2 regions of the Xanthobacter lutulentifluminis genome follow, and region 2 is predicted to be linked to the other one. Evidence: predicted binding sites of a transcription regulator. Region 2 holds the regulator's gene; the other holds the start of a gene.
What was found. Region 2 encodes LexA, which represses DNA repair genes until DNA is damaged. Its sites were predicted from a motif close to TGTTCNNNNTGTGTTCNG; they were not measured.
Positions count from the first base shown of each region.

Region 1 (10,599 bases), 1.8 Mb from region 2:
ATCGGGCAAGACCACGCTGGGGCTGGCGCTGCTGCGCCTCATCTCCTCGAAGGGGCCGGTGACCTTCCTCGGCCAGCGCATCGACGGCCTGTCCTTCAAGGCCATGCGCCCGCTCCGCTCGGACATGCAGATCGTGTTCCAGGACCCCTATGGCGCCCTCTCCCCGCGCATGTCGGTGGCGGAGATCGTGGGGGAGGGGCTGCTGGTGCACCAGCGCGGCCTCTCGGCGAAGGAGCGGGACGGACGGGTCGTGGCGGCGCTCGGCGACGTGGGGCTCGACCCGGAGAGCCGGCACCGCTACCCGCATGAGTTCTCCGGCGGCCAGCGCCAGCGCATCTCCATTGCCCGCGCCATGGCGCTGGAGCCCTCCTTCGTGGTGCTGGACGAGCCCACGAGCGCGCTCGACATGATCGTGCAGGCGCAGATCGTCGACCTGCTGCGTGCGCTCCAGCGCAAGCGCGACCTGACCTTCATGTTCATCTCCCACGATCTGCGCGTGGTCTCGGCGCTGGCGAGCCGCATTCTCGTCATGCGCGACGGCAAGATGGTGGAGGAGGGGCCGGCGCGCACCGTGTTCGAGCAGCCGAAGGAGGCCTACACGCGCGCGCTGTTCGCCGCCGCCTTCAATCTGGAGACCGCCGGACAGGGCGTGGTGCGGCAATGAGCGATGTGATGGAGGACCGCCCCGCGCGGGTGGATGTGGAGGGGCCGGAGCTGCTGGCGAAGGGCTTCCGTCCCTATGAGCGCTTCCGCCTCGCGCTTCATCATGAGGATGGCACCACCGACCGGCAGGTGCGCGACATCGTGCGTGGCGGGCGGGTGGTGGGCGTGCTGGGCTATGATCCCGCGCGTGACGCGGTGGTTCTGATCCGCCAGTTCCGCCTCAGCGCCCATCTGGTGCGCGACCGCGGGCTGATGGTGGAGATCGTCGCCGGGCTGGTGGAGCCGGGGGAAGACCCGGTGGCCGCGGCGGTGCGCGAATGCGTGGAGGAGACCGGCGTCGCGCCCCGTGCGGTGCTGCCCATGCTCACCTTCACGCCGACGCCGGGGCTGACCGACGAGTTCGCGCACATCTATCTCGGCATCCTCGATGCCTCCGCGCTGCCGGAGCGCGCCGGTGCGCAGCATGAGGCGGAGCGCACCGAGCCGTTCGCGGTGCCGGTGGACGAGGCGCTGGCGGCGGTGGCGGCCGGACGCTGCGTCAACGGCTTCCTGATCCTGGCGCTGCAATGGCTGGCCCTGAACCGGCCCAACCTGCCGCAGCTGATCGCGGCGGCGCAGGCGCAGGTGAGCGCCGGCGAGGTCTGAACCGAAGCGCGACGGGTGGTGCGGCGTCCGGGAGCGGACCCGCGCGTGGCCCGGCTTCCGGACGGGCGCCAGTCACGAGGCGGCATGAGAGGCCGATCCTGAGCCGGATCGTTCGGGTCAGCGTGCCCGGCACGAGCATGGCCTTGAGCGCGCGCCACCCCGCCCTCCACGCACGGGGGCACGTTCATTCCCGCGCGGCCGAGGCCGCAACGGCCCGCGTCAGACGTGGTGCTCGAAGCGCTCCAGGTCGAAGGACGCAACATCCTTCAGCAGCTCCACGAAGGCGCGGGCGCCGTATTCGGCCGCCGCCTCGCCCTTCAGCGCCGTGGCGCCGCGCGCATCGCCCATGGCGCCATCGGCGCTCAGGTCCTCGGCGAGCCAGCCGAAGCCCACCGGATGGTTGGCGCGCAGGCGGGCGAACTCCTTCTCCATGGCCACGCTGTAGGGCGTGGAATCGCCGGCATGGGTCATGTCCACCAGCTCGGGGCGGAAGGCGAGCATCAGAGAGGTCTCGATCTCCCCGCCGTGGATGCCGTGGGCGCGCTCATGGTCGTCGAACAGGCCCACCGGATAGCCGAAGCGGTGCATGGAGCAGGTGACCGCCAGCATCCGGTGGTCCACCCGCAGGGTGCGGGCCACGAGATCGATCACCGGCACGTTGCCGCCGTGGGCGTTGAGGATGACGAGCCGCCGCACGCCGGCCCGCGCCAGGCTGTGGCCGATCTCCACCCAGGCGGCGATGGCGGTGGCGGGGGAGAGGGTGAGCGTGCCGGCGAACGAGATGTGCTCGTCCGACTTGCCGATGGCCTGCGCCGGCAGGAACACCGCGTCCACCTCGCGCGGGACCAGCGGCGCGATGCGCTGCACATAGCCCTCGGCGATGAACAGGTCGGTGCCGAGGGGCAGGTGCGGCCCGTGCTGCTCCACCGCCGCCACCGGCAGCACGGCGACGAGGCGGTTCTTGTCGAGGGCGGCGAGGGCCGGAGAGGAAAGTTCTGCCCACTTGAGAAACACCGCCGTCTCCTCCACCCGCGCCTGCCTGCCAGACCTTTGTCCATGGGCTGGAAAAGCCCGTGCCGTCAAGCGGCTGGCCGGGATGGCGGGGTGACGCCGGGCGGCTTGCGGCGGTAACCCGCGCCCGACAGGGCCGGGGAGGAGAACGGAACGCTGTTATCCACAGGCCGCGATTCGGGCGCGGTGTGTTCCGTGGCCGTTCCGCGCGTCGGCCGGCGCTGTGCCGAAACGGGACGGGCGGCAGCGCGGGCGCCGCAGCGATTCGGGCCCCTTGCGTTCGCAAAATGTTCGCGTGCGCCCCTTTCGCCATGGCCGGGGTGACCCGATATGCTACACATCCCCCACGAGAGCGGACGCCCCGAGAGCTTGATGGACGACGTCACCCAATGGGCCGTGCTGCCGCGCACCGTGAGGGCGCGGGGGGTGAGCGCGGTCCTCGGCCCCACCAATACGGGCAAGACCCACCTCGCCATCGAGCGCATGCTCGGCCACGAGAGCGGGATCATCGGCCTGCCGTTGCGGCTGCTGGCGCGCGAGGTCTACCAGCGCATCGTCGAACGGATGGGATCGGACAAGGTCGCCCTCGTCACCGGCGAGGAGAAGATCAAGCCGAAGGCGCCGCGCTACTGGGTCTCCACCGTGGAGGCCATGCCGCGCGATCTCGACGTGGCGTTCGTGGCCATCGACGAGATCCAGCTCGCCACCGACCTCGACCGCGGCCACGTCTTCACCGACCGCCTGCTCAACCGGCGCGGCCGGCACGAAACGCTGCTGCTCGGCTCGGCCACCATGCGCCCGCTGGTGGAAAAGCTGCTGCCGGGCGTCACCATCCAGGCGCGCCCGCGTCTCTCCACCCTCACGTTTGCCGGCGAGCGCAAGATTTCCCGCCTGCCGCGCCGCTCGGCCATCGTCGCCTTCTCGGCGGAGGAGGTCTATTCCATCGCCGAGTTCATCCGCCGCCAGCGCGGCGGCGCGGCGGTGGTGATGGGGGCGCTCTCGCCGCGCACCCGCAACGCGCAGGTGGAGCTCTACCAGTCCGGCGACGTGGACTATCTCGTCGCCACCGACGCCATCGGCATGGGCCTCAACCTCGACGTGGACCATGTGGCCTTCGCCTCGGACCGCAAGTTCGACGGCTGGCAATACCGCAAGCTCAACGCCTCCGAGATGGCGCAGATCGCCGGCCGCGCCGGCCGCGCGACGCGGGACGGCACCTTCGGCACCACCGGCCGTTGTCCCCCGTTCGAGGAGGAGCTGGTGGCGCGGCTGGAGGAGCATGCGTTCGACACCGCCAAGGTGTTGCAGTGGCGCAACGCCGTCGCCGATTTCCAGTCGCCCGCGGCCCTGCTCGCCAGCCTCTCGCGGCTGCCGAAGGAGGAGGGGCTGACCCGGGCGCCCACCGCCGATGACGTTGCGGTGCTTGAAATCATGAGCCGTGACATGGAGGTGACCGGCCGTCTCGGCGGCCCGGCCGACGTGGAACGGCTGTGGGATGCCTGCCAGGTTCCGGACTATCGCAAGGTCTCCCCGGGCGCCCATGCGGAGCTGGTCGGCACCCTTTTCGGGCACATAAAGGGGGGAGGACGCATCCCCGACGACTGGTTCGCGCGTCAAATCGCCTTGACCGATCGCGCAGAAGGCGACATCGACACGTTGTCGAACCGGATCGCGCAGGTGAGGACACTCACCTTCGTGGCCAACCGGCCCGACTGGCTCAAGGATCCGGAGCACTGGCAAGGCGTCACGAGAGGGGTCGAGGACAAGCTGTCCGACGCGCTGCACGAAAGGCTGGCCCAGCGTTTCGTGGACCGCAGAACCAGCGTGCTCATGCGGCGCCTGCGAGAGAACACGATGCTCGAAACTGAAATCAGCAAGACCGGCGACGTCACCGTCGAGGGACACGTCATCGGCCACCTCCACGGCTTCCAGTTCGCCGCCGACCCCGCCGCCGGCGGGGAGGAGGCCAAGGCCCTGCGCGCCGCCGCCCAGAAGGCTCTGGCCGGCGAGATCGAGCAGCGCGCCCAGCGCCTGTCGCAGGCGGTGGACGAGGCCTTCGTCCTCACCTTCGACGGCACCATCCGCTGGACCGGCGAGGCCGTGGCCAAGCTCATCCCCGGCGACGAGGTCCTGAAGCCGCGCTTCAAGATCATCGCCGACGAGCACCTCACGGGGCCCGCCCGCGACCAGGTGGAGGCGCGCCTCGCCCTGTGGGTGACCGCCCATGTGGACAAGCTGCTCGGCCCGCTCATCAAGCTCGGCACGGCCGAGGATGTCACCGGCATCGCCCGCGGCATCGCCTTCCAGATCGTCGAGAGTCTCGGCGTGCTGGAGCGCGCCCGCGTGTCGGAGGAGGTGAAGGGGCTCGACCAGGCCGCCCGCGCCACCCTGCGCGGCTATGGCGTGCGCTTCGGCGCCCATCACATCTATCTGCCGGCGCTGCTGAAGCCCGCCCCGCGTTCGCTGGCGGCGGAGCTCTATGCGCTCAAGCATGGCGGCCTCGCCCAGAAGGGGCTCGACGAGCTGCCGCACCTCGCGGCCTCCGGGCGCACCTCCATTCCGGTGGATCACGAGATCCAGAAGGGCCTCTACCGGGCCGTCGGCTTCCGCGTGTGCGGCGAGCGGGCGGTGCGCGTGGACATCCTCGAGCGTCTCGCCGACCTGATCCGCCCGGCGCTCGCCTGGCGTCCCGGCTCCGCCGGGCCCAAGCCGGCCGGCGCCGTGGACGGGCGCGGCTTCACCGTGACCGTGGGCATGACCTCGCTCGCCGGCTGCTCGGGGGAGGATTTCGCCTCCATCCTGAAGTCGCTGGGCTATCGCATGGAGCGCCGCCTGCCCCCGCCGCCCGAGCCGGAGGCCCCGGCCGCCGCGGCGCCGGTGGAGCTCGCCCCGCTGCCCGAGGGCGCCATCGAGGCGGACCTCCTGTTCGATGCGCCGGCTGATGTCGCCGCCGAGCCGCTGCCGGAGACGGAGGCCCTCATCGCCGAGGCCGAGGGCCCGGGCGACGTGCCGCCCGAGGTTGAGGCGGATGCGCCGGTGGATGCCGCTCCCGAAGGCGAGCCGGCCGAGGCCGCCATGGCCGACGCCGCGGAAGCCGAGTCGGCCGTTGCCGTCGTCGAGGCGACCGGCGATCCCACCGCCGCCGAGAGCGCGGCCGAGGTGGGTGTGGCCGCCGTTCCCGGTGGTCCGGAAGTGGTTGAAGGCGCGCCGGCCGAGCCGGAGATGATCGAGGTGTGGCGTCCCGGCCGTCCGCCGGGCGCGCCGCGTCGTGAGCGTCCGCAGGGCGAGGGCCGCCGGTTCGGCGGGCGCCCGGGCGGCGAGCGGCGCGAAGGTGGCCGGGAAGGCGGCAAGGAAGGCGAGCGCGGCGGCGAGCGTCGCGAGGGCCGTCCGCCCCATCGCCGTCCCGAGCAGCCGTCCGCCGAGGCGGGGGCCGAGGGCGAGCGCCCCCCGCGTCCGCCCCGTGGCGAGCGTCCGCCCCGTCCCCAGCGGGAAGGGGAGGGCAACCGCCCGCAGCGCGGCGCCGAGCATCGGCCCGCTCATCAGGATCGCCGGCGCGACAAGCCGGCGGACCCCGATAGCCCGTTCGCCGCCCTCGCCGCGCTGAAGGCGCGGCTGGAGGCGGAGAAGAAGGGCGGCTGAGCCAGGGGGGCACCATGTCCGATCCGGCGGAGCGGCAGAGGCTCGACCGCTGGATCTGGCATGCGCGCGTGGTGCGCACCCGGGAGGCCGCGGCCGATCTGGTGCGCGCCGGCCATGTGCGGCTCGACGGTGCGCGGGTGACCAGCCCCGCGCACGCCGTCCGGCCGGGGCAGGTGCTGACCATCGCCCTCGACCGGCAGGTGCGCATTCTGCGCGTTGTCGGCTTTTCGGAGCGGCGGGGAGATGCTACATCCGCCAGCGCGCTTTTCGATGAAATAACAGAAGCGTGACGGGATTGCGGGGCCGCGACCTCGCGCGCGCTTGCACGGCGCGCGCCTCTGCGCTACCGGAGCCCTCCGAAAGGGATTGTCCATGACCTACGTCGTCACCGAGAACTGCATCCGCTGCAAGTACATGGATTGCGTGTCCGTGTGCCCGGTGGACTGTTTCTACGAGGGCGAGAACATGCTCGTCATCCACCCGGACGAGTGCATCGACTGCGGCGTCTGCGAGCCCGAGTGCCCGGCCGAGGCCATCAAGCCCGATGCCGAGCCCGGGCTCGAGAAGTGGCTCGCGCTCAACGCCGAATACGCCAAGGTGTGGCCCAACATCACGCTCAAGCGCGATCCCCCGGCCGACGCCAAGGAGTGGGACGGCAAGCCCGGCAAGGGCGAGCTGTTCTCTCCGGAGCCCGGCCAGGGCGACTGAACGGGAAGCGGTCCGGCCAGGGCGACTGAGCGGCGGGCCCGAAGGTCTGCGCTTGCCGCCCGTGTGCGCTCCCGTCGCGCCGGTTCCGACAGGGATGCGGGCGGACCCCCGCCTGCGCTCCGATGTTCGCCAGAGGAGCCATCCGGGTCCGAGGGCGCCTGGTTGTGGGCGTCAGGCTCTGGTCGCACTGTCGAGCCCCAGCTATACACGCTCCGGATGCAATTGGGCGGAGAGGTTGAGCCGGCATGGAACAGGCTCCTGCGGCGGGACAACCCTCACATCGTCGCGACCGATGGGCGTGGATGGCGCTGGCTCCGAGCGCGGCTCTTTGTCTTCTCTTGGCGCTGACGGTGTTTTTCGGCGAATTTTCCGAGCGCGCTGTCGTGGTTCTTGGGCTCGCTTTTCCCCTGCTTCTCCTTCTGGGGGTGTGCCGCTTCGCCTACGGCAGCATTGCGGCGCTCGTGTTCCTGGTGACCGGGCGGTGGCGGAGGGCGGTGTCGCATCTTCTCGCCGCCGGCATGCTGGTGCTGGCTGTCCTCAGCGTCCCGACGCTTGCAGAGGCGTCGCGCGATTTCAGGTTCAAGTTCTACCTTCCCACATATGAAGCGCGCATCGCCGAATGGCGCGCCCGCAACCCGAACACCATGCCTGTCCGGCTGGTTCTGGAAGACCGCGATCTGTCCTTGTTCGTGACGGCCAACCACTTCGAAAAAATCATCTACGACGAGAGCGACGGCGCCTTGGAGGATCCGTGCGCGGCGGAGGGCAAGGGGCGTTGTCCTATGGTGCCGCGCGATTCTTCTGAATCAGACGGCATTCCCCGCTCGGTCCATCGCATCTGGGGCCATTTCTTCAGGTTTGACGAATATTGAGCGGCGCCCAGCCTACGGCGCGGCGTCCAGCCGCTCATATTGTGAGAGCACCACCTTTCCCGCGCCGTCCAGCCAGGCCCGGCCGTAGGGCGCGGCCTTCAGCGCATCGAGGCCCTGCCAGATGGTGCCGCCGATGGGCGGCTGCACGCCGGCGCGGGCGCAGGGCACGCCGATGGCGACAGTCTGTCCCGGCGTGTAGGCGGCGCCGCGCTCCACCTGCGCCACCACCCCGCGCACACTGCAGCTGCCATAGCCTTCCGGCCCCGGCCCCTCCACCCTCGTCACCTCGATGACGATGACGTTCGGGGCCTCGCGCCGCGCCTGCTCGTAATATTGCGGCGCCATCAGCGCGAGGGCCGCGAGACGGCGTCGCGTCCGGTCGGTGCCGGTCCCGGCGATGTCGCCAGCTGCTCGGACAGTCATCATCGCCGGTTCATTCCCCGCGCGTTTGCCCTTATATAGCGGCATGCTCGACCAGTCCTCTTCCCCGGCCGCGGCCACTCTGCCCGACTTCGTCCGCCGGCGCACCTTCGCCATCATCTCCCACCCGGACGCCGGCAAGACGACGCTCACGGAAAAGCTGCTGCTTGCCTCCGGCGCCATCCGCATGGCCGGCCACGTGAAGGCGCGCGGCGAGCGCCGCCGCACCCGCTCCGACTGGATGGAGATCGAGCAGCAGCGCGGCATTTCCGTCACCTCATCGGTGATGACGTTCGAGCGCGACGGCATCGTCTTCAACCTGCTCGACACGCCCGGCCACTCGGATTTCTCGGAAGACACCTACCGCACCCTCTCGGCCGTCGACGCGGCGGTGATGGTGATCGACGCCGCCAAGGGCATCGAGAGCCAGACCCGCAAGCTGTTCGAGGTCTGCCGCCTGCGCGACATCCCCATCTTCACCTTCGTCAACAAGGTGGACCGCGAGAGCCTCGACCCCATCGCGCTGATGGACGAGGTGTCCTCCACCCTGGCGCTGGACCTCACCCCGCTCACCTGGCCCATCGGCATGGGCGTGGACTTCCGCGGCCTCATCGACATCGCCAACAAGCGTGCGCTGCTCGCCACCGAGCGCGGCGGGCCTCTGGTGCGCGAGGTGCCGTTCGAGGCGCCGGAGGACCTGATCGGCCTCGACGGCGTGGAGGAGCGCATCCTCAACGAGGCGGTTGAGAGCCTTACGCTGGCGCTGGGCGTGCTGCCGCCGTTCGATCTCGCCTCGTTCCGCGAGGGGCACCTGTCCCCGGTCTATTTCGGCTCGGCGCTGAAGGAGGCCGGGGTGGCGGAGCTGCTGTTCGGCCTCGGCTCGGTGGGCCCGAGCCCGCTGCCGCGCTCGGCCGCCGGCGCGCGCACCGTGGAGCCGGCGGAGGATCTCGTCTCCGGCTTCGTCTTCAAGGTGCAGGCCAACATGGACCCCAACCACCGGGACCGCGTGGCCTTCGTGCGCCTGTGCTCCGGCCGCTTCAAGCGCGGCATGAAGCTGTTCAACCCGCGCGAGAAGCGCAACATGGCCATCGCCAACCCCATCTTCTTCTTCGCCCAGGAGCGCGAGACGGTGGACGAGGCGGTGGCCGGCGACATCATCGGCATCCCCAACCACGGCATGCTTCGCGTGGGCGACACCCTGTCCGAGGGCGAGAGCATCAAGTTCGAGGGCCTGCCCGATTTCGCCCCCGAAATCCTGCGCCGGGTGCTGCTGTCCGACCCCATGAAGGCCAAGCAGCTGCAGAAGGCGCTGCAGGACATGGCGGAGGAGGGCGTGGTGCAGGTGCTGCGCCCGGTGAACGACCCCGCCCCCATCGTCGGCGTGGTTGGCACCCTCCAGCTCGACGTGCTCGCCGCGCGGCTGGAGAAGGAATACGGCGTGCCGATCCGCTACGAGACCACCTCCTTCGTCACCGCCCGCTGGATCGTCGGCGATCGGGCCGAGGTGGACCGTTTCCTCGAGACCAGCCGCTCCTCCACCGCGCGGGACCGCGACGATGCGCCGGTCTACCTCGCCCGCAGCCAGTGGGTGCTGGACCGCGCCATCGAGGAGTGGCCCAAGCTGAAGTTCGTGGCCGTGAAGGAACGCGGCTGATTCCCCTTTCCCATCCTGCATGAAGCGGGGCGCGTCGTACGCCGCCCCGATGCCCCTGACCGGAGGACTCGATGGCCGACGCCGCCCGCCTTGCCGCCCTTTCCGCCATCATCGACGACGCCTTCGAGAAGCGCGCCGAGATCGGCTTTTCGACCACCGGCGCCGTGCGCGATGCGGTGAACGAGGCCCTCACCCTGCTCGACAGCGGCGCCGCCCGCGTGGCCGAGCAGGGCGCCAACGGCGCGTGGACGGTGAACCAGTGGCTCAAGAAGGCGGTGCTGCTCTCCTTCCGCCTCAACGACATGGAAGCCATTCCCGGCGGCCCCGGCGGCGCCCATTGGTGGGACAAGGTGCCCTCCAAGTTCGCCACCTGGGGTGAAACGGAGTTCCGCGCCGCCGGCTTCCGCGCCGTGCCGGGCGCCGTGGTGCGCCGCTCCGCCTTCATCGCCCCCAATGTGGTGCTGATGCCCTCCTTCGTGAACCTCGGCGCCCATGTGGGCGAGGGCACCATGGTGGACACCTGGGCCACGGTGGGCTCGTGTGCGCAGATCGGCAAGAACGTGCACCTGTCCGGCGGCGTGGGCATCGGCGGCGTACTGGAGCCGCTGCAGGCCGGCCCGGTCATCATCGAGGACGACTGCTTCATCGGCGCCCGCTCCGAGGTGGTGGAGGGCGTGGTGGTGCGCCGCGGCTCCGTGCTCTCCATGGGCGTGTTCATCTCCGCCTCCACCAAGATCATCGACCGGCAGACCGGCGAGGTGTTCATCGGCGAGGTGCCGGCCTATTCGGTGGTGGTGCCCGGCGCTCTGCCCGGCAAGCCGCTGCCCGACGGCACCCCCGGCCCCTCGCTCTATTGCGCGGTGATCGTGAAGCGGGTGGACGAGCAGACCCGCTCGAAGACCTCCATCAACGACCTGCTGCGCGACTGAGGCTTGCCCTTCCGGGCCTGCGGCCGCGGCTTCCGTCGCGGCCGGGGGCCCTCGGATC
Region 1 covers NZ_CM195525.1:3,066,598-3,077,196, forward strand. The annotation lists gene V5F49_RS14050 (ABC transporter ATP-binding protein) at 1-664, shown strand, start outside; gene V5F49_RS14055 (NUDIX domain-containing protein) at 661-1,308, shown strand; gene V5F49_RS14060 (creatininase family protein) at 1,528-2,322, opposite strand; gene V5F49_RS14065 (helicase-related protein) at 2,692-5,958, shown strand; gene V5F49_RS14070 (RNA-binding S4 domain-containing protein) at 5,973-6,248, shown strand; gene fdxA (ferredoxin FdxA) at 6,331-6,666, shown strand; gene V5F49_RS14080 (hypothetical protein) at 6,969-7,538, shown strand; gene V5F49_RS14085 (hypothetical protein) at 7,551-7,964, opposite strand; gene V5F49_RS14090 (peptide chain release factor 3) at 8,005-9,612, shown strand; gene dapD (2,3,4,5-tetrahydropyridine-2,6-dicarboxylate N-succinyltransferase) at 9,684-10,541, shown strand.
Region 1: a site for LexA is predicted at 2,597-2,614, ahead of V5F49_RS14065 (helicase-related protein). Genes of this name have one in related genera too.

Region 2 (18,619 bases):
TCGCGTGTCCGGCGATCGCATCGTGCTGCGGCTCGATCCCGGCCCGGTGCGGGGGCTCGATCCGGTCCCCGCGCGTGTCCGCCTGACGCTGCGGCGCGGCTGGGCGCCGCAGGTGGGCACGCACGTCAGCCAGCTCGCCCAGTTGCTGCCGCCGCTCGGCCCCGCCATGCCGGGGGCGCACGATTTCGGCCGGGCGCCCTGGTTCGCGGGGATCGGCGGCGTCGGCTACGGCCTCGGCCGTCCGAAGCCGACGACCGCCGGGGAGCCGCCGTTCTCGGTCCGCGTCGCCATGGCAGTGGACGCGGCGCGCGATGCGCTCGCGCGGCGGATCCGCGCCGTGCTCGGCGGCCAGACTGCCGAGATCGCGGTGGCGCTGGTCGCCGGTGACCGCTCCGCCATCGCTCCGCAGGTCGAGGAGAGCATGCGGGTCTCCGGCCTCACCCACATCCTGTCCATCTCCGGCCTGCACATGGCGCTCGTGGCCGGAACGCTGTTCGCCGGCATGCGCGGCGCCCTGGCGCTGGTGCCGGCACTGGCGCTGGGCTTTCCCATCAAGTCCGCCGCCGCGCTGGTGGCCATGCTGGGGAGCGCCGCCTACCTCGTGCTGTCGGGCAACGACGTGCCGGCCCAGCGCTCGTTCGTCATGACCGCCCTGGTGCTGGCCGGCATCCTGATGAACCGCCCGGCGCTGACATTGCGCACCGTCGGCGTCGCTGCCGTGGTGGTGCTCGCCGCAACGCCGGAGGCGGTCCTGGACCCCGGAACGCAGATGTCGTTCGCCGCGACCCTCGCGCTGATCGCCGCCTATGAACGGTTGCGCCCGCTGCGCGCGCTGCCGCGGCCCGACGGGTGGCTGGGACATGGGGCGGTGTGGCTGCTGGTGCTGGCGGGAGGGACCGCGCTCACATCGCTGGTCGCGGGACTGGCGACCGCACCTTATGGCATCTACCACTTCCAGCGGCTCGCGCCCTACGGGCTGCTCGCCAACCTCGCCGCCATGCCGGCGGTGTCCTTCCTCGTCATGCCGTTCGGGCTCATCGGGGTGCTGCTGATCCCGTTCGGCTGGGACCACGTGGCCTGGCCGGTCATGGGCAAGGGCATCGACATCATGGTCGCCGTCTCCGATCGCGTCGCCGCCCTGCCGGGGGCGGACCTGCGCGCCGATCTCGTGAGCGCTCCGGCACTGGCCCTGATGAGCCTCGCCCTGCTGTGCCTGTGCCTGCTGCGCGGGCTGCTGTCGGCCGCAGCGCTGGTACCCGCGGCCCTCGCCCTCGCCGTGTCTGGCCCGGCGCCACGGCCCGACGTGCTGGTGGCGCCGGATGCCCGGACCGTCGCCGTGCGCGGCCCGGACGGGCGGCTCTCCATTCTCGACGCGCGGGCCCAGCGCCTGACGGCGGAGCAATGGCTGACGCGGGAGGGCGACCGCCGCCGGGCAGCCGATGCCGGCCTGCAGGCGCTTTTCACCTGCGACCCGCTCGGCTGCACGGCCCCCCTTCCGGGCGGCGGCACCATTGCCATCTCGCGCCGCGCCGAGGGGCTGGAGGCCGATTGCCTCGAGGCCACGGTAGTGGTGACCCGCGACCCGCCCCCACGTGAGTGCCCGGCGCGCGTGTTCACCCCGGAAACCCTGTCGCGCACCGGCACCGTCGCCCTCCACCATCGCGACGGGGCATGGCACATGGAGCCGACCCGCCGACCCGCAACGCAACGCCCCTGGATGCCGCGTCTTCCCCCGGAACCGGACGAGCCTTCCCCGGCGACCGACACGCCATCGGAGACCGACGCCCGGGCACCCTGAACCCAAGAACGGACCTAAGGAGCCCCTGCCACCGACCGCACCTCCAAGGGCGGCGGATACGACGGTGACCAGCACCCGGATGAGCAGCACCGGCAGTGCAAGGCCGGCACCGATCCACTGCAGATGGCCGCGCATGCGTTCTCCTCCGCAACCGGACGGACAGGGCTGAACGCAGACTCATGTGAATAGGGGGGAGGGGTGAGAGGCGCTTCCGACAGGACGCGCCCCGTTGAGCATGGCACGCGACGCCTCTCACCCCGTCTCGCCCGCCCGCCGCTTCAACGGCAGGAGATCGAAACTCAATAGCGTCGCATCAGCCCGACGAGCCGGCCCTGGATGCGCACCCGGTCGGGACCGAAGATCCGGGTTTCATAAGCCGGGTTGGCGGCTTCCAGGGCGATGGAGGCGCCCTTCTTGCGCAGGCGCTTGAGGGTGGCTTCCTCGTCGTCCACCAGCGCCACCACGATGTCGCCGGTGTCGGCGGAATCGCATTTGCGGATCAGCACCGTGTCGCCATCGAGGATGCCGGCCTCGATCATGCTGTCGCCGCGCACCTCCAAGGCGAAATGCTCGCCATTGCCGAGCATCTCGGGCGGGATGTTGAGGGTGTGGCTGCGCGACTGGATGGCGGAGATGGGGGAGCCGGCGGCGATGCGGCCCATGACCGGAACGGTGACGACGGGCCCGGCCTCGTCATCCTCCGCTGCGGGGCGGACCTTGCCGAGGCTGCCCTCGATGACCGAAGGCGAGAAGCCCCGATTGGAAGCGCGCGCCGCGCCAAGGCCAGGGGCGACGCTGTCCGGCAGGCGCACCACTTCCAGCGCGCGGGCGCGATTGGGCAGGCGACGGATGAAACCGCGCTCTTCAAGCGCCGTGATAAGGCGGTGGATGCCGGATTTGGACCGCAGATCCAGCGCCTCCTTCATCTCGTCGAAGGAAGGGGGAACGCCGGTTTCCTTCAGCCGCTCATGGATGAAGCGAAGCAGATCATATTGCTTGCGCGTCAGCATCTCATGCCCCCTGCCGGCGCCGGCCGCGGCGCGAAACAAATCATGAACAGTCTTTATCTGTTCCTTTTGTGTTCCGCAAGGGGTGAACGCACAGTTAAGATCGCCTCAGTCGTCGAAGGGAATGATCTCGCACGGGTCGCCGGCCTTCCCGGCAGGCGCCTGCGGCGGGCGCATCAGCAGGCCATCGGCAGCGGCAAGCACGCTCAGCATGGCGCTGTCCTGCGAGGGGAAGGGCGTGGCGACGAGCGCGCCGGAAACATCGCGATCGAGCCGCACGCGGACGAAATCGCGCCGCCAGTCGTTGGCCGGCACGTCCACCGCCAGACGGGCGGGCAGGGTGCGCGGGCCCGGCGCGGAATCACCCTGCAGCGCTCGCACCAGCGGCACGAGGAACACCATGGCGCAGACGTGGGAGGACACCGGATTGCCCGGCAGGCCCAGCACCCGCACCGCGCCCCTGTGCCCGAACATCAACGGCTTGCCGGGACGTAGCGCGATCTTGTGGACGCTGAGGTCGACCCCTTCCGCGCGCAGGGCCGGGCCGACCAGGTCATGGTCGCCCACGGAGGCGCCACCGGAGGAGACCACCAGATCGAACGCCCCGGAAAGCGCCCGTGCCACCACCGCGCGGATGGCGGAAAGATCGTCACGGATAAGGCCGAGGTCCTCGACCTCCGCCCCCGCCTGCCGCGCCAGCGCCGCGAGGCCGAAGGCGTTGGAGACGACGATCTCGCTGTCGCTGCCCGAGCCCTGCCCCGGCAGCACCAGCTCGTCCCCGGTCTGCAGCAGCGCGACGCGGGGCCGGCGGGCCACCGGCACGGTCGCATGGTCCATGGCCGCAGCCAGCATGATATCGCGGCTGGTCAGGCGCCGTCCGGCGGTGAGGCCCGGCGTGCCGGCGGAGAAATCACATCCCGTGCGGCGCACGTTGCGCAGGGCCGCCGTGGGAGCTGTGGTGGTGACGACATCGCCCTCGCGCGCGGTGTTTTCCTGAATCACCACCGTGTCGGCGCCGGGCGGCACCACCGCGCCGGTGAAGATGCGCACCGCCTCGCCGGGCCCGACCGCTCCGGCAAACGGCCGGCCGGCCGCCGATTCGCCGATGACGCGCAGGGTGGCGGGAGTGGCGGCGATGTCGGGCGCGCGCACGGCGTAGCCGTCCATGGCGGACATGTCGGCGGGGGGCTGGGTGCGCCGGGCGGGCAGGTCGCGCGCCAGCACCCGGCCGGCGGCCTGCGCCACCGGCACCTCCTCCACGCCGAGCGCCAGGACGCCCTCGGTGATGAGGCTGCTCGCCTCCTCGACGCTCATCAGCGCCATTGCCGCCGTCTCCCCGTGGCTGGTCTTGTGGTGATGGCCGCGGCTTAGCCGGCGGCGGGTCCGGCGCGATAATCGCCGCTGCGGCCGCCGGATTTCTCCAGCAGGCGGATGCCCTCGATGCGCATGGTGCGGTCGGCCGCCTTGGCCATGTCGTAGATGGTGAGGCAGGCGACGGAGACGGCGGTGAGCGCCTCCATCTCCACCCCGGTCTGTCCGCTCGTCTTCACCCGCGCCGCGATCCTGAGGCCGGGCAGGGCGGGGGCCGGCTCGATCTCCACTTCCACCTTGGTGAGCATCAGCGGGTGGCAGAGGGGAATGAGCTCATGGGTGCGCTTGGCGGCCATGATGCCGGCGAGGCGGGCCGCGCCCAGCACGTCACCCTTCTTGGCATTGCCGGACAGGATGAGCTCCAGCGTCTCGGGCGCCATGGCGATCATGCCCTCGGCCAGCGCCTCGCGCACCGTGGCGGCCTTGTCGGACACGTCCACCATGCGGGCGGCGCCCTGCTCGTCGATGTGGGTCAGGTTGGCCATGGCGCGCGAAGAGGCCCCGGAAGAGTCGTCGGAGCCGGGAAGATGGCGCCGCGCGCCGGCCATGTCCACCGCGCTGGAGGGGTGGGGACGCTTCACCGCATCCGCCCGCGCTCCGTGCGCGCTCCGGCTGGTGCCCGGGAGGCTTGGCTCCCGGGCGGCCACTCCCCGGTGCGGGCCGGAGGGTCAGCGCAGGCGCGTCCAGGTCTGGGTCTTGCACAGGGGCGCGACCACGCAGCCGCGCAGCTTCAGGGTGCTGTCGCCGTCGAGCGTGATCGAGCCGGAATAGGTCTTGCCGTCCTCGGCATTGTAGATGCTGCCACCGGTCCATTCCTTCGGGCCGCCGGAGAAGCCGGTGAGGATGGTGAGGTTCTTCAGCGGACGGTCACGTAGGCCGGCGTTGGAATTGTTGACATCCTTCAGGGCAGGGTCCGCCTTCAGGCCTTCGGAGGAGATGAGGCGGCCGCACAGGCTGGCGCCGCACTTGGAAATCTCCACCTGACCGCCGCGCGAGGGGGTCTGCCACAGGCCGGTCGGATCGGCCGCCAGCGCCGGGGCGGCCAGGCAGGCGGCGCCGACGAGACCCAGGGCAACACGCTTCACGAAGTTCACCACCATCAACTCCTCCCATATCTCCGGCCTCTCGCTTGGAGAGATCGCAGCGCCCGGACTGGCTGCGGGACAATCAGTCCGGGGCGTGGCGTGCTCTCGCGGGCCGTGGAGGCATTAAGGACGAAGTTGACCTATACGGCAAGCCTAGGTCGCAAGGAGCTGGGACGTGGCGGATGCGACATCACTCTGCCGCATCAGGCTCTCGCCCACGAGGATGGTGCCGATGCCGACCCCGGCCAGCCGGGCGACGTCCGCCGTGGTGAAGATGCCGCTCTCGCCGATGACGATGCGGTCCTTCGGCACGCGGGGGGCGAGGCGCTCGCAGGTCTCGAGCGTGGTCTCGAAGGTGCGCAGGTTGCGGTTGTTGATGCCGATGAGCCGGCAGGGCAGGGCCAGCGCGCGGTCCAGCTCGGCGGCGTCATGCACCTCGACGATGGCGTCCATGCCATGGGCGGCGGCGGCGTCCGCAAGGTCGCGGGCAAGCGCGTCGTCCACCCCGGCCATGATGATGAGGATGCAGTCAGCCCCCCAGGCGCGGGCCTCCGCCACCTGGTAGGTGTCGTACATGAAGTCCTTGCGCAGCACCGGCAGACTCACCGCCGCGCGGGCGGACTTCAGAAAGTCCGGCGAGCCCTGGAACGAGGGCGTGTCGGTGAGCACCGAGAGGCAGGTGGCGCCGCCGCGCTCATAGGCGCGGGCCAGCGCGGGCGGATCGAAATCGGCGCGGATGAGGCCCTTGGAGGGGCTCGCCTTCTTGATCTCGGCGATCAGCGCCGTGCGGCCTTCCGCGAGGCTCTGGTCGATGGCGCCGGCGAACGGGCGCACGCGCGGGGCGCAGCGGGCCGCGGCCTCCACCTGCGCCAGCGGGCGGGCGCGCTTGGCGGCGGCGATCTCCTCGCGCTTGTAGGCCTCGATGCGGGTCAGGATGTCGCTCATTGGGCCACCTCCGGCGCCACCTTGGCGGAGACCGCCACCAGATGCTCCAGCCGCGCGCGGGCCGAACCGGTGTCGAGGCTGGCACGGGCCATCTCCACGCCCTCCTTCAGGTCCTTCGCCCGGTCGGCGACCACCAGCGCAGCGGCGGCATTGAAGATCGACACGTCGCGATAGGCTCCCTCGGCCCCGTCCAGCACGGCGCGCAGGGCGGTCGCATTGTAAGCCGCATCGCCGCCCTTCAGCGCGTCGGTGGGATGGACCTTGAGGCCCACGTCCTCCGGCGTGACGGTGAAGGTGTGGATGCGCCCGTCCTCCAGCATGGCGATGTCGGTGGCGCCGCAGATGGTGATCTCGTCCAGCCCGTCGGCGCCGTGCACCACGAACGCCTTGCGCGAGCCGAGGGTCTTGAGCACCTCCGCCAGCGGCACGATCCAGGACTTGGCGAACACGCCCACCATCTGCCGCGTCACGCCCGCCGGATTGGAGAGCGGGCCGAGCAGGTTGAAGATGGTGCGGGTGCCGAGCTCCACGCGCGTCGGCCCCACGTGCTTCATGGCCGGATGGTGGGACGGCGCGAACATGAAGCCGATGCCGGCCTCGGCGATGCAGCGGGAGATGCCGGCCGGATCGAGATCGATCCGCACGCCCAGCGCCGCCAGCACGTCCGCCGCGCCGGACCTGGAGGAAAGCGCCCGGTTGCCGTGCTTGGCCACCGGCACGCCGGCGCCGGCGACGATGAAGGAGGCGCAGGAGGAGATGTTGTAGGAGCCCGACGCATCGCCGCCTGTGCCCACCACGTCCACCGCCTCGTCGGGCGCCTCCACGGGCAGCATCTTGGAGCGCATGACGGAGACCGCGCCGGCGATCTCCTCCACCGTCTCCCCGCGCACGCGCAGCCCCATGAGCAGCGCGCCCATCTGCGAGGGGGTGGCCTCGCCGGACATCATGCGGTCGAACACCAGAGCGGCCTCGTCGCGGGAGAGGCTTGCCCCCGTCGCCACCTTGCCGATGAGCGGTTTGAACTGGTCCATGTCTCGTTCCCAGCGCGGCCGCCGGGCCTTTCTCCATTGCCCGGCCGCGCCTTCGCTGCCGCCGGGGCCATGTGTGAGCCGGTCGCGCCTCAGGCCTTCGCCTTGGCTGCGTTGAAGTCGGCGGCGATCTGAAGGAAGTTGCGCAGGAGCGCGTGCCCGTTCTCCGAGGCGATGCTCTCCGGGTGGAACTGCACCCCGTGGATGGGCAGGGTCTTGTGGGCGAGGCCCATGATGAGCCCGTCCGCCGTCTCGGCCGTCACCTCCAGCTGATCCGGCAGGGTGCCGCGCTCGACGATCAGCGAATGGTAGCGCGTCGCCTGGAAGGAATGGTTGAGGCCGCGGAACACGCTTTTGCCGGCGTGGTGGATCTCGCTCATCTTGCCGTGCATGGGGGTGGGCGCGCGCACCACGTCGCCGCCGAACACCTGCCCGATGGACTGGTGGCCGAGGCAGACCCCGAAGATCGGCACCTTGTCCCCTGCCTTGGCGATCAGATCGAGGCAGATGCCGGCCTCGTTGGGGGTGCAGGGACCGGGGGAGAGCACGATGGCGTCCGGCTTCTCGGCCAGCACGTCCTCGACGCTCACGGTGTCGTTGCGGTGGACCGTGACGGTGGCGCCGAGCTCGCCCAGGTAATGGACGAGGTTGTAGGTGAAGCTGTCGTAATTATCGATCAGCGTGACCCGGGGGGAATGCGGGTCTGCGGCAGTTCCTTCGGTGGCGGACATCTTGAGGCTCCGGAACCCGCGCACCCCGGAACGGGCGGGTCTGGCGGGTGTTAAGGCGAGGAATGGCGCGGGGTCAATGCCACCCCGCTCCGGCCGGGCACGGCCGGGCGATCAGCCGGGCGGCTTCACCATCGCTCATGCCGGATCACGTCCACCACCTTCACCTCACTGCCCCTTGCCGGCGCGGGCGGCGAAGCGGACGGCTTCCTCGCCGGCGCGGAACAGGGCCTTGGCCTTGTTCACGCATTCCTGCTGCTCGCTCTCCGGCACGCTGTCATAGACGATGCCGGCGCCGGCCTGCACATACATCCGCCCGTCCTTGACGATGGCGGTGCGCAGCACGATGCAGGTGTCCATCTCGCCGTTGGCGCCGAAATAGCCGATGGCGCCGGCATAGATGCCGCGCTTGTCCTTCTCCAGCTCGTCGATGATCTGCATCGCCCGCACCTTGGGCGCGCCGGAGACCGTGCCGGCGGGGAAGCCCGCCGCCAGCGCGTCCAGTGCGTCGAAGCGCGGATCCAGCGTGCCTTCCACGTTGGAGACGATGTGCATCACCTGGCTGTAGCGCTCGATGAAGAAGGAATCGGTGACCTTCACCGTGCCCATCTGCGAGACGCGGCCGGTGTCGTTGCGGCCGAGGTCGAGCAGCATGAGATGCTCGGCCCGCTCCTTGGCGTCCGCGAGCAGCTCCTGCGCCAGAGCCTCGTCCTCGGCGTGGGTGGCGCCGCGCTTGCGGGTGCCGGCGATGGGGCGGATGGTGACCTTGCCGTCGCGCAGCCGCACCAGGATCTCGGGGGACGAGCACACCACCGAGAAGCCGTCGAAGTTGAGGTACACCAGGAACGGCGCGGGGTTCACCCGGCGCAGCGCCCGGTAGAGCGCGAACGAGGGCAGGGTGAAGGCGCTCTCGAACCGCTGGGACAGCACCACCTGGAAGATGTCGCCGGCGCGGATGTATTCCTTCGCCGCGTCCACCATGGCGCGGAACTCTTCCGGCCGGGTGTTGGAGACCTGCTCCACCGCGCCGTGGAACGGCTCGGGCGCCGGGTGGGCGATGGCCCGCTCGAGGCCCGCCACCACGGTGTCGAGCCGCTCCAGCGCCGCCTCGAACGCGGCGCGCGGGGAGACACCCTCGCGCGGGCGAACCGGGGTGACGGCGGTCAGCTCGTCCTTCACCGCGTCGAACACCACCATCAGGGTGGGGCGGATGAGCAGGGCCTCGGGCACGCCGATGGGATCGGGCTTGGCCGGGGCCAGCTTCTCCATCTGCCGCACCATGTCGTAGCCGAGGTATCCGAACACGCCGGCCGCCATGGGCGGGGCGCCCTCCGGCAGGTCGATGGCGGATTCGGCCAAGAGCGCCCGGAGCGCCTGAAGCGGCGGGGCGGCGCAGGGCTCGAACGCGTCCTTGTCGGTAGCGGGGGTGCGGTTGATCTCGGCCACCGGACCGGTGGCGCGGAAGATCAGGTCCGGCTCCAGGCCGATCATGGAATAGCGCCCGCGCGCCTGCCCGCCTTCCACCGATTCCAGCAGGAAGGCGTTGGGCGTGTCGCCGGCGAGCTTCAGGAAGGCGGAAACGGGCGTCTCCAGGTCGGCGACCAGCGTGGTGGAGACCACCTGCGCCTCGCCCTTCAGGTAGCGCGCGGCGAACAGATCGAAATCGGTGGGAGCGTTCACGTGCCTCTCCCGCCTCAGTTCGCCGCGCCCGCGCCCACGGCCTGGGCGAAGAGACGGTCGTTCACCTTCACGCCGATCTCCTTCTGGATCGCGGCGAGATACTGGATCAGCACGTCGTTCTGCAGCTGGCGCGACAGCTCGGCCACCACGCGGGCGTTGTCGGCGGCCGGCGGGGGCACCAGCACCTTCGTCACCTCGAACACGATGCGGTCCGGCTCGGTGGCGGCGAGGGCGATGCCGAAGCCGCCTTCCTTCACGTCGAACACGCTGGCGACGCTCTCGGCGCTGAACGGGCCCTCGGCCCGGCCGCGGCGCAGGTTCTCGGCGATCTGGATCGGCAGGTCGGCCTCGGCGGCCACCTGGGCCAGCGGCGTGCCGGCCTTCGCCTTGTCGAGCAGGGCGGTGGCCTTGGCCTCCACCGCCTTCTCCGTCTCCGCCTCGGTCCAGCGGGTGGTGACGGCGGCGCGCGCCTCCTCGAAGGTGCGGTCGCGGGCGGGGGTGATGGCGTTGGTCTCGTACCAGACGAAGCCACCGTTCTGCGGCAGCTGCACGGTGTCGGTCTCCACGCCCGGCTGGGCGGCGAAGGCGCCGGCGATCACGTCGGAGCCGCCGGGAACGTCCACCGTCTGGCCGTCCGGATTGCGGCCGGAGCGGTCCACGGCGTCGATCACCTGCAGCTTCAGGCTCAGCTTCTGCGCGGTTTCCGCGAGGGTCGAGCCGGAGGCGCGCTCGTCCTCCACCTTGTCGTGCATGTCGAGCAGGGCGCGCTTGGCCTTCTCCAGCTTCAGGTCGGCGACGATCTGCGGCTTCACCACCTCGAACGGCGCCTGCCGGCCGGGGACGACGCGCGCCACATGCACCAGCGCCGTGCCGAAGCGGCCGTCCACCGGCCCGCTCACGCCACCGTCGGGCAAGGAGAAGGCGGCCGTGGCGATCTTCGGGTCGAGAATCGCCGAGCGGGCGACGAGGCCGAGATCGGTGTCGGCGGCGGTCAGGCCGCGGGCGGCGGCGATGTCGGCGAAGGTGGCGCCGGCCTTGATCTTCGCGTCGGCCTCCATGGCATCGGTGACGCTGGCGAACACGATCTGCTGCACCTCGCGCTGCTCCGGCTGGCCGAAGCGAGACAGGTTGCGCTCGTAGTCGGCCTTGGCCTCCTCGTCGGGCACGGTCTCGGAGGCGGCGATGGTGGCGGGGGTCAGCGCCAGCGCCGACACCTTGCGGAACTCGGGGGCGCGGAACGTCACCTTGTGGGCGTCGAAATAGGCGCGCAGCTGCTCATCCGTGGGGGCGGGCAGGGCGCCGGCGGCGGCCGGGGTGACGCGCACGTAGGAAGCGGTGCGGGCCTCGCCCTCGAACCGGGTCACCGCATCCACCAGCACCTGCGGGACGGCGACGCCCGCGCCCAGCGACTGCAGCAGCTGGTCGCGCACGGCGCGCTGCTTCTCGCTGGCCACATAGCGCTGCTCGGTCAGGCCGTTGGAGCGCAGCAGCTGCTGGAAATAGGCCGGATCGAAGCTCGCGGCGCCGGGCGGGCGCAGGTTCGGGTCATCGGCGATCTGCTTGGCGATCTGCGCGTCGGAGACGGCGAGGTCGAGCCGGCGCGCCTGCTCGTCCAGCGTCGCGTCGGCGATCATCTGGTTGAGGATCTGCCGGTCGAGACCGAAGGCGCGCGCCTGGTCGGGCGTGATCGCCCGGCCGGCGCGGCGGCTGATGTTCTGCAGCTGGTCGAGGTACTGGCGGCGGAACGCATCGGCCGAGATCTCGGTTGAGCCGACGCTCGCGACGCTGGTGGCGCCCATGCCGCGGAACACGTCGGCAATGCCCCACACCAGGAAGGAGAGCGTGAGCACCACGAGGAAGATCTTGGCGATCCAGCCGGAAGCGCCCTTGCGGAGGGTCTGAAGTACCATGCGACGGTTCGTTCTCGTTTTGGCCGTGTCCGGCGCGAAAGCGGCGCATGATAGTGAGGCGGTCCAGCTCCCGCAACGCCGCATCTTGATGCCTTTTTGCCGCGAAAGTGGTCTGCTAGAGCCGGGCCCAGCTTGAGAGAGGAGTGTTGTTCAATGGCCGTGTCGCGCCGTGTCCTGATCGCCGGCAACTGGAAGATGAACGGGCTGAAATGCTCCCTTGCCGAGATCGACGCCATGGCCGCCGGCTATGACGCCGCCCTGCAGGCGCGCGCCGACCTGCTCGTCTGCCCGCCCGCGACCCTCCTCATTCCGGCCGGCGAACGCCTCGCCGGCACGCCGGTGATGCTCGGCGGTCAGAACTGCCATCCCCGGCCGGGCGGCGCCCACACCGGCGGCATTTCCGCCGAGATGCTGAAGGATGCCGGTGCGGAAGCCGTCATCGTCGGCCACTCCGAGCGGCGCACCAACCTGTCCGAGAGCGACGCGGTGGTGATGAGCAAGGTGCACGCGGCCTGGACCGGCAACCTCGTCCCGATCGTCTGCGTCGGCGAGACGGCGGAAGAGCGCGACGCCGGCGAGGCGGTGGAGGTGGTGACGCGGCAGGTGCGGGAATCGGTGCCCGAGGGCTGCACCGCCGCCAACATGGTCATCGCCTACGAGCCGGTCTGGGCCATCGGCACCGGCCGCACGCCCACGCCCGAGGACGTGGCGCAGATCCACGGCACCATCCGCGCCATCCTGATCGAGCGATTCGGCCTGGAGGGGGAGGGCATCCGCATCCTGTACGGCGGCTCGGTGAAGCCGGACAACGCGGCGGTGCTGATGGCGGTGCCGAACGTGGACGGCGCGCTGGTGGGCGGCGCCAGCCTGAAGGCGTCGGACTTCCTCGCCATCGCCCGCGCGGTGCCGGGGGCCTGACGCCTTAGGCCCGGCATTGCGCCGGGCCTTCCGGACGATCCGCGAGAGGTGCCGGCGCGGCAATGCCCCGCCGGCCGCGCTCAGAAGGTCACGAGGCCGATCAACTGGCGGACGAGGCTCAGCTCCTCGCCGCTGGTGGGCGTGGTCTGGGAGACGAAGTCGAAGACCTTGCCGTCCTTGATGCCATACTGCGCGACCCGGCTGACGCGCTTGTTCTTGTCGAAATAGACCGCGAGCACCTTCTGCTCGGTGATCTCCGGCTTCAGGAAGGCCACCTTCTGCGCCGTCTGCGAGATGTAGAAGAAGGCCTCGCCGTTCACGGTGGCGACCGTGGAGGGCGTGCCGAGCACCAGCAGCACCTGCTCCTGGCTCGAGCCAACCGGGATCTGGTCCAGCGCGCCATCGGCCAGCTGGTAGCCGCGTTGATAAGTGCGGGTGATGCCCGAGACGCTGCTGCCGCTGCCGGTCACCATCTCGCCGCACCCGGCGAGCGCGAACGCCCCGAGGACGAGCGCCGCCACCGCGGCCTTGCCGGTTGCGTTGCCGCTCCGCATGTCCTTCATCCCTTGTGACGCCACACGCATCCCCATCTGTTCCGTCATCCGGCGTTCGGCAGCCCGAACCCGGCCTGCGCATGCTGTCGGCCGCGCCGGCGGGCAGGGGACCGGGACGACCGCGACGCGGACCGCCTCCTGCCACACCGCCCCTTGCCACGCCGCCCCTTGCCACGAGGCCGGCGGCGCGTTACGCCGCTGGACCGATTGCCCGACCCACTGCTGGAACGCCTCGCCCCGGATCTGCGATGTTCAACCTGTTTCGCTCGTCCAAGACCCGCGCCACCGCGCGCTCGACCATTGAGCGCCTGTATGGCGCGATCGTGGCACAGTCGCGGCGGGCGGACTTCTACACCGACTTCAGTGTTCCCGATACGCTGGAAGGCCGGTTCGAGATGCTGCTCCTGCACACGGTACTCGCCTGCCACCGCCTCAAGGATGGCGATGAGACCGAGCGCGCCATGTCGCAGGAGATCTTCGATACCTTCGCCGCCGACATGGACCGCACCCTGCGCGAGCTGGGCGTGGGCGACCTCTCCGTGCCCAAGAAGATGAAGAAGATCGGCGAGGCCTTCTACGGCCGTGCCGCCGCCTATGATTCCGCGCTCGCAGCCGGCGACGGCGGCGTGCTCGCCGCTGCGCTGATGCGCAACGTCTATGCCGCCGACGATGCGCCGGCCTCTCCCGACGCCGAGGCGCTCGCCGCCTATGTGCGCGCCGCCGCCACCCGCCTCGCCGGAACGCCCGGCGACAGCTTCGCCCGCGGCGAGCTGGCCTGGCCCGAGCCCGCGCGCGGGGAGACCCGAGAATGACCGATCTGCCCTATTCCCACCCCGTCTTGGTGATCGAGCTGCCACCCCACGGCCTCGACCTCGAGCTTGCGCCCGACGCCGCGGCTCGCGCCGCACTGGCCCGCCATGCCGGCGTGCTGGCGGTGGAGGATCTGAAGGCCCGCCTGCATTTCGCCCCCGAGGGCGCGCAGGGCGTGCGCGTCACCGGCCGCCTCGCCGGCACCGTGCGCCAGACCTGCGGCGTGACGCTGGAAGCCTTCGACGCGCCGCTCTCCGAGGAGATCGACGTGCTCTTCGCCCCGCCCGGGACCGCCCCGCCGGCCGATCCCGAGGACGAGGAGAACGAGATCGATCCGCCGGACGAGATCGTCGACGGGCGCATCGACGCCGGCGCGCTGGTGGGCGAGTTCCTGGCGCTGGGGGTCGATCCATACCCGCGCAAGCCCGGCGCGGTATTCGAACCGCCCGCGGAAGACCCTGCGGCAGCTTCGCCCTTCTCCGCGCTGTCGCGCCTCAAGGACCCGAAGTGACGCCGCGCCCCGGCGCCGGGGCGGTTGCGATGCGGGCGCGAGACGCTATTGTCCGCGCTCCGCGACGGCGCTGGTCCGGCTCTGCCGGCCGCGCTGCATGAAGCGTTCTGCAAGAGACCCGAAGGGACACACGCCCGAGATGACCGCACCCGTCCGCATCGCCCTCGACGCCATGGGCGGCGACCATGGACCCGAGACGGTCCTTGCCGGGGCGGAAATCTCGCTCGGGCGCCACCCGGACATCGCCTATCTCCTCTATGGCGACGAGACGCGGGTGAACGAGGTGCTCAAGCGCCACCCCAAGCTCGCCGCCGCCTCCCGCGTGGTCCACACCGAGGTGGTCGTGGGCATGGACGACAAGCCGAGCCAGGCCCTGCGCCGCGGCCGCTACAAGTCGTCCATGTGGCGCGCCATCGATGCGGTGAAGACCCACGACGCGGACGTCGCCGTTTCCGCCGGCAACACCGGCGCGCTCATGGCCATGGCCAACTTCAACCTGCGCACCATGCCGGGAATCAGCCGTCCCGCCATCGCCGCCATCTGGCCGACCCTGCGCGGCGAGACCGTGGTGCTGGACGTGGGCGCCTCCATCGGCGCCACCGCCAAGAGCCTGGTGGAGATGGCCATCATGGGCTCGGCCATGGCCCGCGTCCTGTTCGACCTCGAGCGCCCCACCGTCGGCCTGCTCAACGTGGGGGTCGAGGAGATCAAGGGCGTCGAGGAAGTGAAGGAGGCGGCCCGCATCCTGCGCGAGGATGGCGTGGGCGTGAACTACCACGGCTTCGTCGAGGGCAACGACATCGGCGCCGGCACGGTGGACGTGGTGGTGACCGAGGGCTTTGCCGGCAACATCGCGCTGAAGACAGCCGAGGGCACCGCCAAGCAGCTCGCCTCCTACCTGCGGGCGGCCATGGGGCGGACGCTGCGCGCGCGCATCGGCTATCTGTTCGCGCGGGACGCGTTCCGGGTGCTGAAGGAGAAGATGGATCCGCGCCGGTCGAACGGCGGCGTGTTCCTCGGCCTCAACGGCATCGTCATCAAGAGCCACGGCGGGACCGACGCGGAGGGCTTCGCCGCCGCGGTCGATCTCGCCTACGACATGGTGCGGCACGAGCTTCTCGCGCGCATCGAAAAGAGCCTCGTGGGCAGACCGGCGCCGGACAACGCGGAACGCCGGCCCCAGACCGCGGGGGCGGAAGGGCAATCGTGAGCTCAATCAGGTCCGTCGCCCGGGGCACCGGGTCCTACCTTCCCGCGCAGGTTCTCACCAACGAGGACCTTGCCCGGCGCATCGACACCTCGGACGAGTGGATCGTGCAGCGCACCGGCATCCGCCAGCGCCACATCGCCGCCGAGGGCGAGTTCACCTCGGCGCTGGCGCTGAAGGCGGCCGAGCGCGCGCTGGCCGACGCCGGCTTCTCCGCCGCCGACATCGATCTCATCGTGCTGGCCACCGCGACGCCGGACCAGACCTTCCCGGCCACGGCCGTGACGGTCCAGGCCGAGCTCGGCATCACCCGCGGCACCGCCTTCGACCTGCAGGCGGTGTGCTCCGGCTTCGTGTTCGCCCTCGCGACCGCCGACGCCTACCTGAAGTCCGGCGCGTTCGAGCGGGCGCTGGTGATCGGCGCCGAGACCTTCTCGCGGATCCTCGACTGGGAGGACCGCGGCACCTGCGTGCTGTTCGGCGACGGCGCAGGCGCCATGGTGCTCGAGGCGGTGCAGGCGGACGAGGCGCACGGCGCCGGCCTCCTCACCACGCACCTGCGCTCGGACGGGCGCCATCGCGGCAAGCTGTTCGTGGACGGCGGGCCGTCCTCCACCGGCACGGTCGGCCATCTGCGGATGGAGGGGCGCGAGGTGTTCAAGCATGCGGTGGGCATGATCACCGACGTGATCGAGGATGCCTTCGCCGCCACCGGCGAGAGCGCCGAGAGCATCAACTGGTTCGTGCCGCACCAGGCCAACCGCCGCATCATCGACGCCAGCGCCCAGAAGCTCGGCATCGCGCCCGAAAAGGTGGTGATGACCGTGGACCGCCACGGCAACACCTCCGCCGCCTCCATCCCGCTCGCGCTCGACGCGGCGGCGAAGGACGGCCGCATCAGGAAAGGTGATCTTGTCCTGCTGGAGGCCATGGGCGGCGGATTCACCTGGGGATCGGCGCTGCTGCGCTGGTAGCGCACATCAGCCGTTGACCGATCTCGCCGGCGGAAGCTAGGTTGCGCTGCATCCTGCCCTGGCGCATGCTGGCCTATGGGGAGAGTGCGGCGTTGTATCCGTCACATTCTTGAAGCCTACTCTGTTAAAATTCATCACGATTTGGGAACCAGGTCCGTCGGCCGAGGGTTTCGGCGGGGCTGCGCGATCTTTCTGGGGCCGGGGAGACACATGGCTGGTCGGACGGTAACGCGGGCGGATCTGTGCGAGGCCGTCTATCAGCAGGTGGGCCTGTCGCGCACGGAATCCGCGCAGCTCGTGGAGCTGGTGCTGAAGGAGATCGCCGACTGCCTCGCCAAGGGCGAGACGGTGAAGCTCTCCTCGTTCGGCTCCTTCGTCGTGCGCGAGAAGGGCGAGCGGGTCGGCCGCAATCCGAAGACCGGCGAGGAAGTGCCGATCGAGCCGCGCCGCGTCATGGTGTTCAAGCCTTCGAGCATCCTCAAGCATCGCATCAACGGCACCGCCGCCGACGGCGCGGACGAGGACTGACTTTTCCAGCACGAGCCGCATGTTCGAGCCGTGCGTGAACTTCCCGCGCGGTGCGAACAACCTTATGATTCCCGTTGAGGCCATGAGCGATTCGGCCTGACGAGGCGGGAGTGAAGGTGGGCGACGCGCGCGAGACGGAGAAAGCTCCGGACGCCTTCCGGACCATCAGCGAGGTCGCCGACGACCTCGAATTGCCCCAGCATGTGCTGCGCTTCTGGGAGACGCGGTTCCCGCAGATCCGCCCGGTGAAGCGGGCCGGCGGGCGCCGCTTCTATCGCCCGGAGGACGTGGACCTCCTGCGCGGCATCCGCCACCTGCTCTATACGGACGGCTTCACCATCAAGGGCGCGCAGCGGGTCCTGAAGGACCAGGGCGTGCGCTACGTCCAGGACCTCGGCATCGAGCGCGAGGTGGCGGTGATGCGCTCCGCCAAGCCGGCGCGCGGCGAGGAGGGGGAGGGCGTCACGTTCGGCGGCCTGCTCGGCCTCCTGCCCCGCCGCCGCCCCAAGGCCCGGGGCGCGGGCGACGACGCCGAGCTGCCCGATCTGCCCGAGGTTGCGGAACTGCCGCTGCCCTTCCCCGATCCGGAAGCCGACCGCGACCTCGAGCAGGAGCCCGACGAGCCGCCCATGGCGTTGCGCTCCGCCGCGCGCGGCCGCGCCACCCCGCCGGAGCGGCGCGACCCGGTGTTCGAGCCGGCACCGGAGCGTCGCCGCGAGCCGCGCCTCGATGAGCCGCCGGCCCGCGTGGAACCTGCCCCGGCACCCCGCCAGCGCGAGGCGGCGCGGCGCGCGCCGCAGGAAGAGCGTTTCGACCAGCCGCATTTTGACCAGCCGCGGTTCGAGGAGCCGCCGTTCGATGGCGCCGCGCCCGAGGAAGAGCAGCTCTTCCACGACGGGCGGCGTCGGGCCTCGGCGGCCCGCGCGCCGCAGGACCAGCATTTCGACGCGCCGCGCTTCGACCGGGCGCCGCCTGCGGATGAACCGTTCCACGAGGCGCGCCGTCGCGAGCCGGCACCGCGGGCGCCGCAGGAGCCGCGGTTCGACGACCGGCGTCTCGACGCGCCGCTGTTCGATGCGCCGCCGCCTGAGGACGAGCCCTTCCACGGGGGGCGGCATCGCGATCCCGCGCGCCGTTCGTCGCAGCTGCGGAACGAGCCGGCTGCCCCCCGCGCCCGCCACGCGGATGCGGACGACGCGGGCTTCAGCCCCGCCCCCGCATGGCCGGAGCCCTATGCCGGGCCGGATCGCGCGCATCGGCCCGAGGAGCCGCGTCCGGCGCGACGGGAGCGCGGCGAGCGGGTGGAGCCGGTGCTGGCGCCCCAGCGGCCGACACGCGGGCCGGCTTCACGGGTCGAATCCCTCGGCGCGCGCCCCGGCGCGGCGCCCGTGTCGGGAGGTCACGGCACCCTCGACGATCCACTGTTGCCGTTTTTCGAGGACACGCCTTCCGCCGCGCCCGCCGTCTCCGAGCCCATCGAGGCGCGCATCCAGCGCCTGCGGGCGCAGGAACGGCGTCCCGCCCGGCCCTATGAGGACGAGGCCCACGCCGCGCCGCCACCGGAC
Region 2 covers NZ_CM195525.1:40,088-58,706, forward strand. The annotation lists gene V5F49_RS00250 (ComEC/Rec2 family competence protein) at 1-1,798, shown strand, start outside; gene lexA (transcriptional repressor LexA) at 2,098-2,808, opposite strand; gene V5F49_RS00260 (molybdopterin molybdotransferase MoeA) at 2,914-4,128, opposite strand; gene moaC (cyclic pyranopterin monophosphate synthase MoaC) at 4,173-4,661, opposite strand; gene V5F49_RS00270 (DUF2147 domain-containing protein) at 4,845-5,276, opposite strand; gene trpC (indole-3-glycerol phosphate synthase TrpC) at 5,415-6,206, opposite strand; gene trpD (anthranilate phosphoribosyltransferase) at 6,203-7,237, opposite strand; gene V5F49_RS00285 (anthranilate synthase component II) at 7,327-7,965, opposite strand; gene trpE (anthranilate synthase component I) at 8,131-9,642, opposite strand; gene V5F49_RS00295 (peptidylprolyl isomerase) at 9,657-11,552, opposite strand; gene tpiA (triose-phosphate isomerase) at 11,706-12,470, shown strand; gene V5F49_RS00305 (outer membrane protein assembly factor BamE) at 12,551-13,024, opposite strand; gene V5F49_RS00310 (ubiquinol-cytochrome C chaperone family protein) at 13,273-13,836, shown strand; gene V5F49_RS00315 (YceD family protein) at 13,833-14,345, shown strand; gene plsX (phosphate acyltransferase PlsX) at 14,485-15,555, shown strand; gene V5F49_RS00325 (beta-ketoacyl-ACP synthase III) at 15,552-16,526, shown strand; gene V5F49_RS00330 (integration host factor subunit alpha) at 16,737-17,054, shown strand; partial or broken gene V5F49_RS00335 (MerR family transcriptional regulator) at 17,171-17,447, shown strand.